Regions from separate parts of the Rhizobium sp. SG570 genome, predicted to be linked through region 1. Evidence: riboswitches for the same ligand, from Rfam matches in the RefSeq annotation. Region 1 holds a riboswitch; the other holds the start of a gene.
The links. Region 1 has a riboswitch for S-adenosylmethionine ahead of FHT28_RS27570 (O-succinylhomoserine sulfhydrylase). Riboswitches for the same ligand answer to the same signal wherever they lie in the genome.

Region 1 (5,754 bases):
CCAGCGCGCCGCCGAGAAAGAAGATGCCGACGAAGAGGCCATTGATGCGTCGAGCTGGCGAAGCCATGAGCGCCGATTTGCACATGTCGCTGGTATCACGCGGTCTCGGTATCGGCGTCCTGACACCGGCGGCGCTATCGGAAAGCCGCTGGCGCGATGCCGTCGAGGTCATCGAGGCGCCGGATTTCAGCTCGAAAGTCGTCAACTGGCTGGTGCATCGCCCGCCGGCAGGACCCCTCGCCCGCCCGATCGCAACCTTCGGCGAAGCGCTGAAGGTTGCGCTGAAAACAAGAGGCCGTTTTTGACAAGGGCAAGTTGGAGCGGGTGAAGGGAATCGAACCCTCGTATTCAGCTTGGGAAGCTGCTGCTCTACCATTGAGCTACACCCGCCTGACACCCTGAGATGTCCAACAGTTGGCGGTCTCTGTCAAGGCCAGTCGCCAGCCCCTCAGAGCCGAAAGTGCTTCGACAGCTTCAGGCCCTGCGCCTGATAGTTCGAGCCGAGGCCGGAGCCGTAGAGGCTGCTCGGCTGTTCCAGCATGTGTTCGTAGATCAGGCGCCCGACGATCTGGCCGTCCTCGAGGATGAAAGGCACCTCGTGACTGCGCACTTCGAGCACGGCGCGGCTGCCGCGGCCGCCGGACGGCGCGTGGCCGAAGCCCGGATCGAAGAAGCCGGCATAGTGGACGCGGAATTCGCCGACCAGCGGATCGAAGGGCGTCATCTCGGCGGCATAATGCGGCGGCACATGCACGGCCTCGCGAGAGACGAGAATATAGAATTCGTCCGGGTCGAGGATCAGTTCGGTGCGGCCGCGGCTATAGAGTGGCTCCCAGAAATCGAAGATATCGTGCTGGGCCTTCTTGTCGACATCGACAACGGCGGTGTGATGCTTGCCGCGGTAGCCGATCAGGCCCTCCTTGTCGCCGGCAAGATCGATCGACAGCGCGATGCCGCCGCCGGTGATGTTCGGCTTCTTGCTGGCCACCAGCGTTTCGGTCTCGTGCAGGGCCAGCAGTTCCGGCTCGGTGAGCACGGCCTGGCCGACGCGAAAACGGATCTGCGACAGGCGCGAGCCGCGGCGCACGACGATCGGGAAGGTGCGCGGGCTGATTTCCAGATAGAGCGGGCCGGAATAGCCGGCCGGGATCTTGTCGAACTCCTGCGCCCGGTCGGTGATGACGCGGGTGAAGATATCGAGGCGGCCGGTCGAACTTTTCGGATTGGCCGACGCAGACATGTCAGCCGGCAGATCGAGGCGCTCCATCAGCGGCACGATATAGACGCAGCCGGTTTCCAGCACAGCGCCTTCGGAAAGATCGATGACATGCAGCTTCAGCCGGTCGAGCTTGTCGGCGACGAGATGCGACGGGCCGGGCATGAAGCTGGCGCGGACGCGGAAAGCATGCGCGCTGAGCCGAAGATCGAGGCTCGCCGGCTGGATCTGATCGGCGTCCAGTTCCCGTTCGCTCGTCAGCCGCCCCGCGTCAAAAAGCGCCGCAATGGCGCGATCGGCTAGAATTCCAGTATTGCGAGCCATCATGCCTCATCCCCGGCACACAATCCTGCAAACCATAGCGCGATCTGAAGGGTCATGTGCAAATTCCAAGTGTTACCGTGATCCTTTGCGCAGCCTACGGGCGCCAGGCACAGTAATTTGTCGCAGACAAAACCAAACTCAGGGAATTGACGCAAGCGATCAACGGCAGTATTGCAACTTATCCCGTGGTGATTTGGCCGGTCGGCTTGCAGCCACGTTAAATAAGTGGCTAAAAAGACCGGGTTGAAACCGGTCTGCAATTGCGGCCGGTTTTTTTGTTTTGAAAGTGGTGATGGCATGAGCAAGACTTGGCGCCCCGCAACCCAGCTCGTTCACAGCGGAACGCTCCGTTCGCAATTCGGCGAAACATCCGAAGCAATCTATCTGACCCAGGGCTTCGTCTACGACACCTCGGAAGCGGCGGAAGCACGCTTCAAGGGCGAGACGGATGGGTTCATCTACGCCCGCTACGGCAGCCCGACCAACGACATGTTCGAAAAGCGCATGTGCGCGCTGGAAGGCGCGGAAGATGCCCGCGCCACGGCCTCGGGCATGGCCGCCGTCACCGCCGCCATTCTCTGCCAGTTGAAGGCCGGCGACCATATCGTTGCCGCTCGCGCGCTCTTCGGCTCCTGCCGCTGGGTCGTCGAAACGCTGGCGCCGAAATACGGCATCGAATGCACGCTGGTCGACGGACGTTTCGTCGAAAACTGGGAAAAGGCCATCCGTCCCACGACCAAGGTCTTCTTCCTGGAAAGCCCGACCAATCCGACATTGGAAGTGGTCGACATTGCCGCCGTCGCCAAACTCGCCAACCAGATCGGCGCCAAGGTCGTGGTCGACAACGTCTTCGCCACCCCGCTCTTCCAGAAGCCGCTGGAGCTCGGCGCCCATATCGTCGTCTACTCCGCCACCAAGCATATCGACGGCCAGGGCCGCTCGCTCGGCGGCGTCATCCTTTCCGACAAGCAGTGGATCGACGAGAACCTGCAGGATTATTTCCGCCACACCGGCCCGGCCATGTCGCCGTTCACCGCCTGGACGCTGCTGAAGGGCATCGAGACACTGCCGCTGCGCGTCGCGCAGCAGACGGCGAATGCCGCCAAGGTGGCCGATTTCCTTGCCGGGCACCCCGGCAAGGTCGCCCGCGTGATCTATCCCGGCCGCAAGGATCACCCGCAGGCCGATATCATCGCAAAGCAGATGACCGGCGGCTCGACGCTGGTGGCCTTCGAGCTGAAGGGCGGCAAGGAAGCGGCCTTCAAGCTGCAGAACGCACTGGAAATCGTGCGGATTTCCAACAATCTCGGCGACAGCAAGAGCCTGATCACTCATCCGGCCACCACGACGCACAAGAACCTCACCGACGAGGCGCGCGCCGAACTCGGCATTTCGCCGGGCACCGTGCGCTTCTCCGCCGGTATCGAAGACAGCGAGGATCTGGTCGAGGATTTCGCCCGCGCTCTGGAACAGGTCTCCGCCTGATATCAATCGACAAGCCGCCCGGAGATTTTCCGGGCGGCCCGACCTGCCCTGAGCAGGCCATGATGCAAGCAGACGGCCAGCGTCAGCTCGCCGCCTTGTATTGAACCTTGCCGGCATGCAAGAAGAACAGCTTGTCGAAAAGCGCGAGATCCAGCGGGTTCGGCAGACGAACGTCATCGAGATCGGGCAATGGCTTCAGCGCCGGATCGTATGAACGGTCGATTTGCGAGATGAACACGACGATCACGCCCTTGTCGCGCGCGAAGGCCTTCAATGCCCGGACCTGGGTCATCAATTCTGGCTTCTCCCGCTTCTGATCGAGTATCTGCAGATAGTCGACCACCGCCAATGTGCCGCGCGGCACTGAGGCCAATTTGCGAGTGATGTAATCGGCACTTATGGCATCGGAACTGTCGAGCTCGAACAGTTCCCTGAACTCGGCCTGATCCACGCCGATGATCCGAAAGCGATCCAGGACGACCTTCTCCGTATCCTCCAGCGTGAAGAAGGCGCTGCGATTGCCAGCCTTCATGGCTCCGACGGCGAGCTTGAGGCTCATCAATGTCTTGCCCTGGCCGGGCCGCGCGCCGACCAGCACCAGATCGCCCGGACTCAAGAGCGAGAACAAATCGTCGGCGGGTACGGCCGCTTGCGTCTTGGCCGCAAGCAAGCTCCAGCCTTGAAATCCTTCGCGGGCCGCTACGCGATCCAGCGCGGCATGCAAAGGAATATTCTGTTGACGCGACAGCAGCCGCGCCTTGCGCTTCAAATGATAAACAGGGGCGGAAAGCCTCATTGTAAACCTCCTATTGCGAGCAATGACCGCAACCCCTCCTTATGCCCGGCGCTCAAACAGTCGGTTTGATGATCGACAGCCCCGCATGAAGTATACTTTCCCGGATGGAGGGGGGAGGCACGGGCCATGCCAGAATCAGATGATAGCCGAAATCCCCTCGCCGGGAAATCGCAGAGAAGCGCTTCTCGGGGAACACAAGACCGGTTTGGGAATTATATGATCTAGAGATTTGGATTGAGGCGTGGCGGACATGACAATCGAGTCTCAAGTCAACCTGCAATTTCCGTAAGCGTTTCCGCCCATGGAGGGTATTCGGGCAGCAGTATGCGGGATAACAGTGAAAGAGAAGCGGCCTGTGATACTTTTGGCTGCGGCCTATTAACCTTCGATATTAGCCGTAATAGCTAAAAACCGGGATGCTCCGGCCGATCACGCGGGTTTTCACCGATCCGTTCCTTGACGGAATAGGTTGCTTGTAGGATACCGCTAGAGATCCTGCATTTGCGGGACGGTGGAAAGCGGATAATATGCCGCAGACTTAAAGATACTGAGGCTTTTCCAGCGTTTGTCCGACGCTTGATGCTCCAGCGCAGTGGTAAGGTATCAGGCATGTATCGCGCCCTAACACGCGACATAGAAGTGGTCGTGGAGCCGTTTTATCTGGAGGAGCAATCCGATCCGGATGACGATCGCTATGTCTGGGGGTATCGCATCATCATCTCCAACCACTCGAAAGTTTCCGTTCGGCTGGTGACGCGCTATTGGCATATCACCGACATGAACGGAATAGTCGACGAAGTGACCGGCCCCGGCGTCGTCGGCGAACAGCCGCATCTGCGGCCTGGCGACACCTATGAATATTCCTCAGGATGCCCGCTGGACACACCCTCGGGAATGATGTTCGGCCACTACCAGATGGAGACGGATGACGGGGAACTTTTCCATGTCAAGATCCCCGCCTTCTCCCTCGATACGCCCAACCTGATGCGCACGCTGAACTGAGCCCGATCAGGCCACATTTATCTCGGCTGCCTCGAAGCGGTACGTGGTCGAGCAGAATTCGCAGGTGACGGCGATTTCGCCGTTCTCCTGGCTGGCCTCGATCTCCTCGGCCGAGAACCCCTGCAACACGCCCTTCAGCTTGTCGCGCGAACAGGAACAGCGGTCGAAAACCGCCTTTGGTTCGTAGACGCGCACGCCGCGCTCATGGAAGAGGCGGAACAGCAGGCGCTCGGTGCCGACAAGCGGATCCGTCAATTCATCGGCATCGATGGTCTCCACCAGGCTGCGTGCTTCCGCCCAGGCATCGTCCTCGACATGATCACGCATGCCGCTATCGCCATCGCCGCCATGGAGATCCGGCTGGCGCATGCGCTCCGGCGCTTCCGGCAGAAACTGCGCGATCAGGCCGCCCGCCCGCCAGCGATGCCGCGGCTTGCCGTTCTCGTCACGATCGAAAAGTTCTGCGGCGCCCAGGCGAACCCGAGTCGGTATCTGCTCCGACTGGCGGAAATAAGTGCCGGCAATCTCCTCGAGCGAGGCGCCGTCGAGAGCGACGATGCCTTGATAGGGTTGGCTGTAGCGACCCTGATCGATAGTGAAGGCGAGCACGCCCTTGCCGAGCAGCTGTTCCGGCTCGGTTTCACCGGCGGCGATCGCCTTTGCCAGAGCCTCTTCATCGAAACGAGCGTAGGCGCGGACATTTTCCGGCGTCGAGAAATCGGCAACCAGGAGGTCGACGGGACCGTCGCTCTTGGTCTGCACGGTGAACTTGCCCTCGAACTTCAGCGAGGTTCCGAGCAGGACGGTCAGGACGATGGCCTCGGCCAAAAGCCGGGCGACCGGGGTCGGATAGTTGTGCCGGGCAAGAATTGCGTCCAGCAACGAACCAAGCTGTACGGCACGACCGCGCACATCGAGCCCTTCCACCTGG
Region 2 (5,754 bases), on a different contig from region 1:
TGCCGCGCCATGTCACGCTTGAGATCACCGAGACCGAACCGGTCGTCAAGGGCCAGACGGCATCCTCGTCCTACAAGCCCGCCATCCTGTCGAACGGCGTGCGCACCATGGTGCCGCCGCACATCAACGCCGGCACCCGCGTCGTCATCGCCACGGAAGACAATTCCTACGTCGAGCGCGCCAAGGACTGAGCCTCGGCCGCTTGCTTGCATGAGAAACGCCTCGTCGCCAAGACGGGGCGTTTTAGTTTCAGCGGCTGGCGTCGCCATGGCCGGACATGCACGTCTCCGAAGCAAAGTTACGGCGCGTTGGCCTTCTTCGTATCCCTGACCGTTGCCTCTGCGGGTACGGCCGCCGGTGGCGTGGCTGCGGCCACATCATCCTCGTCGCGCGATACCAGTGCCTGCAGATGCAGGACGCGAGGGGACATGGCATGAAGATAGGCTTCGTTGCGGCCGATATAGATCACGGTCACGTCGGTCAATTCCGCCAGCAGCGCTGAAAACTGCGCCTGAATTTCCGCCTCCAGCCCTTCCATGGCGTCGTCGAGGACTACCCATTTCGGCTTCGCCAACAGCAGATGCGCAAAGCCGACGGCCTTCTGCTCCTCGATATCAAGCAGCCGGTCCCAGCGGGCTTGCGTGTCGAGACGGCTCTTGAGGCGACCAAGGCTCACCTTGTCCATCGCGGCCTCGACCGCGGCCTCGTCGTAGACATCCCGATCCTCAGGGAAACAGATCGCCTCCCTGAGCGTGCCGCTCGGCACATAGGGTGTGTGTGGCATGAACAGAACGTCTTCCATCGGCGGCAGGCTGACGGTGCCGGAGCCGCTATACCATTGATGCGCCAGCACCTCGAACAGCAGCCGGCGGTTCACGCCGTGATCGCCGTTGACCATGATGTGTTCGCCGGCATTGATCGTGACCGTCCCCTCGGCAATCCGGAAGCCGTTCTCGGTCGCCTCGTCGCTGGTCCTGGTGGAGATCTCCATGTCGGTCCATACCATCGTGCCGGGCGCGGCCTTCTCGAAGACGAGGGTGTGCGGCATCGGCGTCTTGTCGTCCATCTCCGTCAGTGCCTTGCGGAAATCGGTGACGCGCATCAGCGTGGCGCGCCATTCGGCGATCGGTCCGAAATTGGCAACATACCAGCGCAGGGCCGAATTGACCTGATTGAAGGCGCCGACTGCCACCATGAGCTGGCCGAAGGTCAGCCCGCCGGAGAAATAGGCGGGCGCAGCCACGAGGATGGGGATGATCAGCACCAGCCAGCCATAGCCGGCGGAAACCCAGGTGAGATTGGTATTGGCGATCGCAAGCTGGCGGATGACGGCGAGCACGGCGGAAATATCGACATTGATCCGCCGGCGTTCATTCTCTTCGCCGCCGGCAATGGTGATCGCCGGCATATGCTCGTTGGCATGCATGAGCGCGAAGCGCAGCTCGGCTTCCTTCGAATAGCGATCGGCATTCAGCCGCACCAGCCGGCGGCCGACGAACTGGCTGAGGAACGATGCCGAACCGGCATAGAGGATCGCCGCCCAGACCATATAGCCGGGGACGGAGAAGCTTGCGCCCCTGAAATGGAAGACCATGCCGCTCGACAGTTCCCAAAGCACGCCGATGAAGCTCAGCAGCAGGATCGTCGCCTGCACCAGGCCGATCGCCAGACCCGTCGTGCTTTCGGCGAGATTGCGGGCATCCTCATGGAGCCGCTGGTCTGGATTGACGCCGATCAGGCCGGAGGAGGCAAGGCGAAGCGCACGCTTGGCCTGCAGCCATTGGTTCACCAGATCCCTTGCCAGGCCCTCGCGCATATAGAGCGCGGTCATCTGGTTCAGCCATGCCTGGATGACGTTGAGGACCAGAAGCGAGCCGGCAATGATGCCGAAGACGCCAAGCTGGTGGAAGAAGGCGGAGGTATCGCGCCTTGCCAGCGAATCGTAAAAAGGAGCGTTCCAGCTGTTGAGCAGCACCTGGACATAGGCGGTGACCAGGATAATCAGGAAGAGCGCTACGGTCAGCGAAATGATCTTGATGCGTACCGGCGAATTCCAGAAAGCCGAGAACATCATCCTCAGCCGAAAGAAAAGACTCAAATCGTAACCGACCTGCTCGTTTCCCTGGATATTCGGCTTGGCTTGCGCTTCAACTGCCATCAGCACTTCCCTGCGACGCACGTCCCGTCAGTTAATCAAGACCCGCCCTCATGTCCACCCTTGCAACAGATTGGTGCGATCACGTTCCTATATACACGGTTTCACGCCTTGAACCGAATAAGGTCAGCAACTAGCTTGCACTGGAAAGATTGAGAAAGCCTTCCGATGCAATTTCAAGGAACTGCCGACTATATCGCCGACAAGGATCTGATGGTCGCCGTCAATGCAGCCATCCGGCTGGAGCGTCCGCTTCTGGTAAAGGGTGAGCCGGGCACGGGCAAGACGGAACTGGCGCGACAGGTGGCCGCTGCTCTCGGCCTGGACCTCATCGAGTGGAACGTAAAATCGACCACCAGGGCGCAGCAGGGCCTTTACGAATACGATGCCGTCTCGCGCCTGCGCGACAGCCAGCTCGGCGACGCACGCGTTCATGATATCAGCAACTATATCAGACAGGGAAAGCTCTGGCAGGCCTTCACCTCGCCGCGGAAATGCGTGTTGCTGATCGACGAGATCGACAAGGCCGATATCGAATTTCCGAACGACCTCTTGCAGGAACTCGACCGCATGGAATTCCATGTCTACGAGACCGACGAAACGATCCGGGCCGCCATCCGGCCGATCGTCATCATCACATCAAACAATGAAAAGGAGCTGCCGGACGCCTTCCTGCGCCGCTGCTTCTTCCACTATATCCGCTTCCCCGACATGGAAACACTGGAGCGCATAGTCGAGGTACACTATCCCGGCATCAAGCAGACGCTTCTGCATGCGGCGCTGACGCAATTCTTCGAGATCCGAGACGTGGCGGGCCTGAAGAAGAGGCCCTCGACATCCGAAGCGCTCGATTGGATCCGTCTGCTCGTCGCCGACGATGTCGATCCGGCCACGCTGCGCGGCGATGCCAAAAATGCGCTTCCGAAGCTGCACGGCGCTTTGCTGAAGAACGAGCAGGACGTGCACCTCTTCGAGCGGCTGGCCTTCATGGCGCGTGGGCAGGGAAAATAATGCAGCCGGATGCTGTTAAGGTCCTGATCTACGCCGTTCGGGAGCGCCACCTGCTTGTTTTTGACGAGCCGGATTTTCCGGCGGTCGAACTGCAGGTCCCCGGCGGCACCGTCGAGGCCGGCGAAGACATAGCGGCAGCGGCAGCACGAGAGTTCGAAGAAGAAACCGGGCTCACAGCAAACGCGCTGCATCCGCTCGGCATCGACGATTACCGGTTCGAGAAGAGCGGTCGCACCTGTCACCATCAGCGGCATTTTTTCCGCTGCACCCTCCCGGAGACGACACCGGCCACCTGGCGCCACTTCGAGATGACGCCGTTCGATGGCAGCGCACCCATCTGCTTCCGCTTTTTCTGGATATCGCTCGCCGAGGCGCGGAAGCGTCTCGGCTATGGCATGGCGGCGCTTCTTGAACATTTGTAAGTGAGAACCGACATCAGAGCGCGGCCGCCAGCCCCCGCAAAGCTTGCCCATTGACCAGCGGGAACAGCAGGTTTATGAAATTCCTTCTGTGGTGATTTGGCCGGCCGGCTTGCAGCCACGTTAAATAAGTCGCTAAAGGGCCGCGTGCGGACCGGTAGCGATTCATGATCGCGGCCGGTTTTTTTGTATTTGGTCGAGTGAAAACAATGCCCATCAAGATTCCCGATACGCTGCCCGCATTTGAGACCCTCCGGAACGAGGGCGTGCGGGTGATGACCGAAACGGTGGCGATCCGTCAGGATATCCGCCCCCTTCAGATCGGGCTTCTCAACCTCATGCCGAACAAGATCAAGACCGAGATACAGATGGCGCGCCTCATCGGCGCATCGCCGCTGCAGACGGAGTTCTCGCTGGTGCGCGTCGGCGGCCACAAGGCCAAGAACACCTCCGAGGAACACCTGTTTTCCTTCTACCAGACCTGGGAAGAGGTCAAGGATCACAAGTTCGACGGTTTCATCATCACCGGCGCGCCGATCGAGCTGCTGGAGTATGAAGAGGTCACCTACTGGGACGAGATGCGGCAGATCTTCGACTGGACGGCGACCAATGTGCATTCGACGATGAATGTCTGCTGGGGGGCAATGGCCGCCGCCTATCATTTCCATGGCGTGCCGAAGCATACGCTGAAGGAGAAGGCCTTCGGTGTCTATCGCCACCAGAACCTTGCACCGTCATCCGTCTATCTGAACGGCTTCTCCGACGATTTCGCCATTCCGGTCTCGCGCTGGACGGAAGTGCGCCGCGCCGACATCGAAAAGGTGCCTGGCCTGCAGATCCTGATGGATTCAAGCGAAATGGGCGTCTGTCTCGTGCACGAACAGGCCTGCAACCGGCTCTACATGTTCAATCACGTGGAGTATGATTCCACCTCGCTGGCGGACGAATATTTCCGGGATGTGAATGCGGGCGTGCCGATCAAGATGCCGCATAACTACTTCCCCCATAACGACCCGGAGATTCCGCCACAGAACCGGTGGCGCAGCCATGCACATCTGTTCTTCGGCAACTGGATCAACGAAATCTACCAGACCACGCCTTATGATCTGGAGGAGATCGGCCAAGAAAGGGCTTGAGCCTTGTTCATTCCCTTCTTCCTGAAGCTGAAGGAAGCAAAGGTACCGGTGACACTCCGGGAATTCCTGTCGCTGCTCGAAGGGATGGAAGAAGGGATAGCCGATTACGATATCGAGGCCTTCTACTATCTGGCCCGTACGACGCTGATCAAGGACGAGCGCTTCATCGACCGCTTCGACCAGGTTTTCGCCGATTATTTCCGTGGCGTGGAAGCGATCGGCGGCAATGCGGAAGCGATGGAAGCGACGGCCATTCCCGACGAATGGCTGCGCAAGCTGGCGGAAAAGCATCTCACCGAAGAAGAACGGAAGCAGATCGAGGCGCTCGGCGGGTTCGACAGACTGATGGAGACACTGCGCCAGCGCTTGGCCGAACAGCAGGGCCGGCATCAGGGCGGCTCGAAATGGATCGGCACGGCAGGCACATCGCCCTTCGGCGCCTATGGCTATAACCCTGAAGGCGTGCGCATCGGCCAAGAGACGTCGCGCAATCGCCGGGCGGTGAAGGTCTGGGATCGCCGTGACTTCCAGAATCTCGACGACGGCGTCGAGCTCGGCACCCGCAACATCAAGGTGGCGCTGAAGCGCCTGCGCCGCTGGGTGCGCGAGGGCGCCGCCGAAGAGCTGGATCTCTCCGGCACCATCCGCTCCACCGCCGAACACGGCTATCTCGACGTCCAGACCCGGCCGGAACGGCGCAACGCCGTCAAGCTCTTGATGTTCTTCGATGTCGGCGGTTCGATGGACGATCACATCCGCGGGGTGGAGGAGCTGTTTTCCGCCGCCCGCTCCGAGTTTCGGCACATGGAGTATTTCTACTTTCACAACTGCCTCTATGAGGGCGTGTGGAAGGACAATCGTCGCCGGCGTGTCGATGTGACAGCGACAACGGATCTGATCCGCACCTTCGGTCCCGACTACCGTGTCGTCTTCGTCGGCGATGCCGCGATGAGCCCTTACGAGATCACGCAGCCGGGCGGCTCGGTGGAGCATTGGAACAAGGAGGCCGGCAACGTCTGGCTCGCCCGCATGA

Region 2: another riboswitch for S-adenosylmethionine. It lies ahead of metA (homoserine O-succinyltransferase); the one in region 1 lies ahead of FHT28_RS27570 (O-succinylhomoserine sulfhydrylase).

Annotation. Positions count from the first base shown of each region.
Region 1 is NZ_JAAZQI010000017.1:30,035-35,788, reverse strand. It holds gene FHT28_RS27590 (hypothetical protein) at 1-67, opposite strand, end outside; gene FHT28_RS27585 (hypothetical protein) at 66-305, shown strand; tRNA gene FHT28_RS27580 (tRNA-Gly) at 317-390, opposite strand; gene FHT28_RS27575 (2'-deoxycytidine 5'-triphosphate deaminase) at 449-1,543, opposite strand; SAM riboswitch at 1,716-1,794, shown strand; gene FHT28_RS27570 (O-succinylhomoserine sulfhydrylase) at 1,838-3,025, shown strand; gene FHT28_RS27565 (DNA helicase) at 3,108-3,821, opposite strand; gene apaG (Co2+/Mg2+ efflux protein ApaG) at 4,431-4,823, shown strand; gene FHT28_RS27555 (Hsp33 family molecular chaperone) at 4,830-5,754, opposite strand, start outside.
Region 2 is NZ_JAAZQI010000005.1:245,957-251,710, reverse strand. It holds gene efp (elongation factor P) at 1-191, shown strand, start outside; gene FHT28_RS13065 (ABC transporter ATP-binding protein/permease) at 299-2,158, opposite strand; gene FHT28_RS13060 (MoxR family ATPase) at 2,324-3,166, shown strand; gene FHT28_RS13055 (NUDIX domain-containing protein) at 3,166-3,588, shown strand; SAM riboswitch at 3,667-3,744, shown strand; gene metA (homoserine O-succinyltransferase) at 3,795-4,721, shown strand; gene FHT28_RS13045 (VWA domain-containing protein) at 4,725-5,754, shown strand, end outside.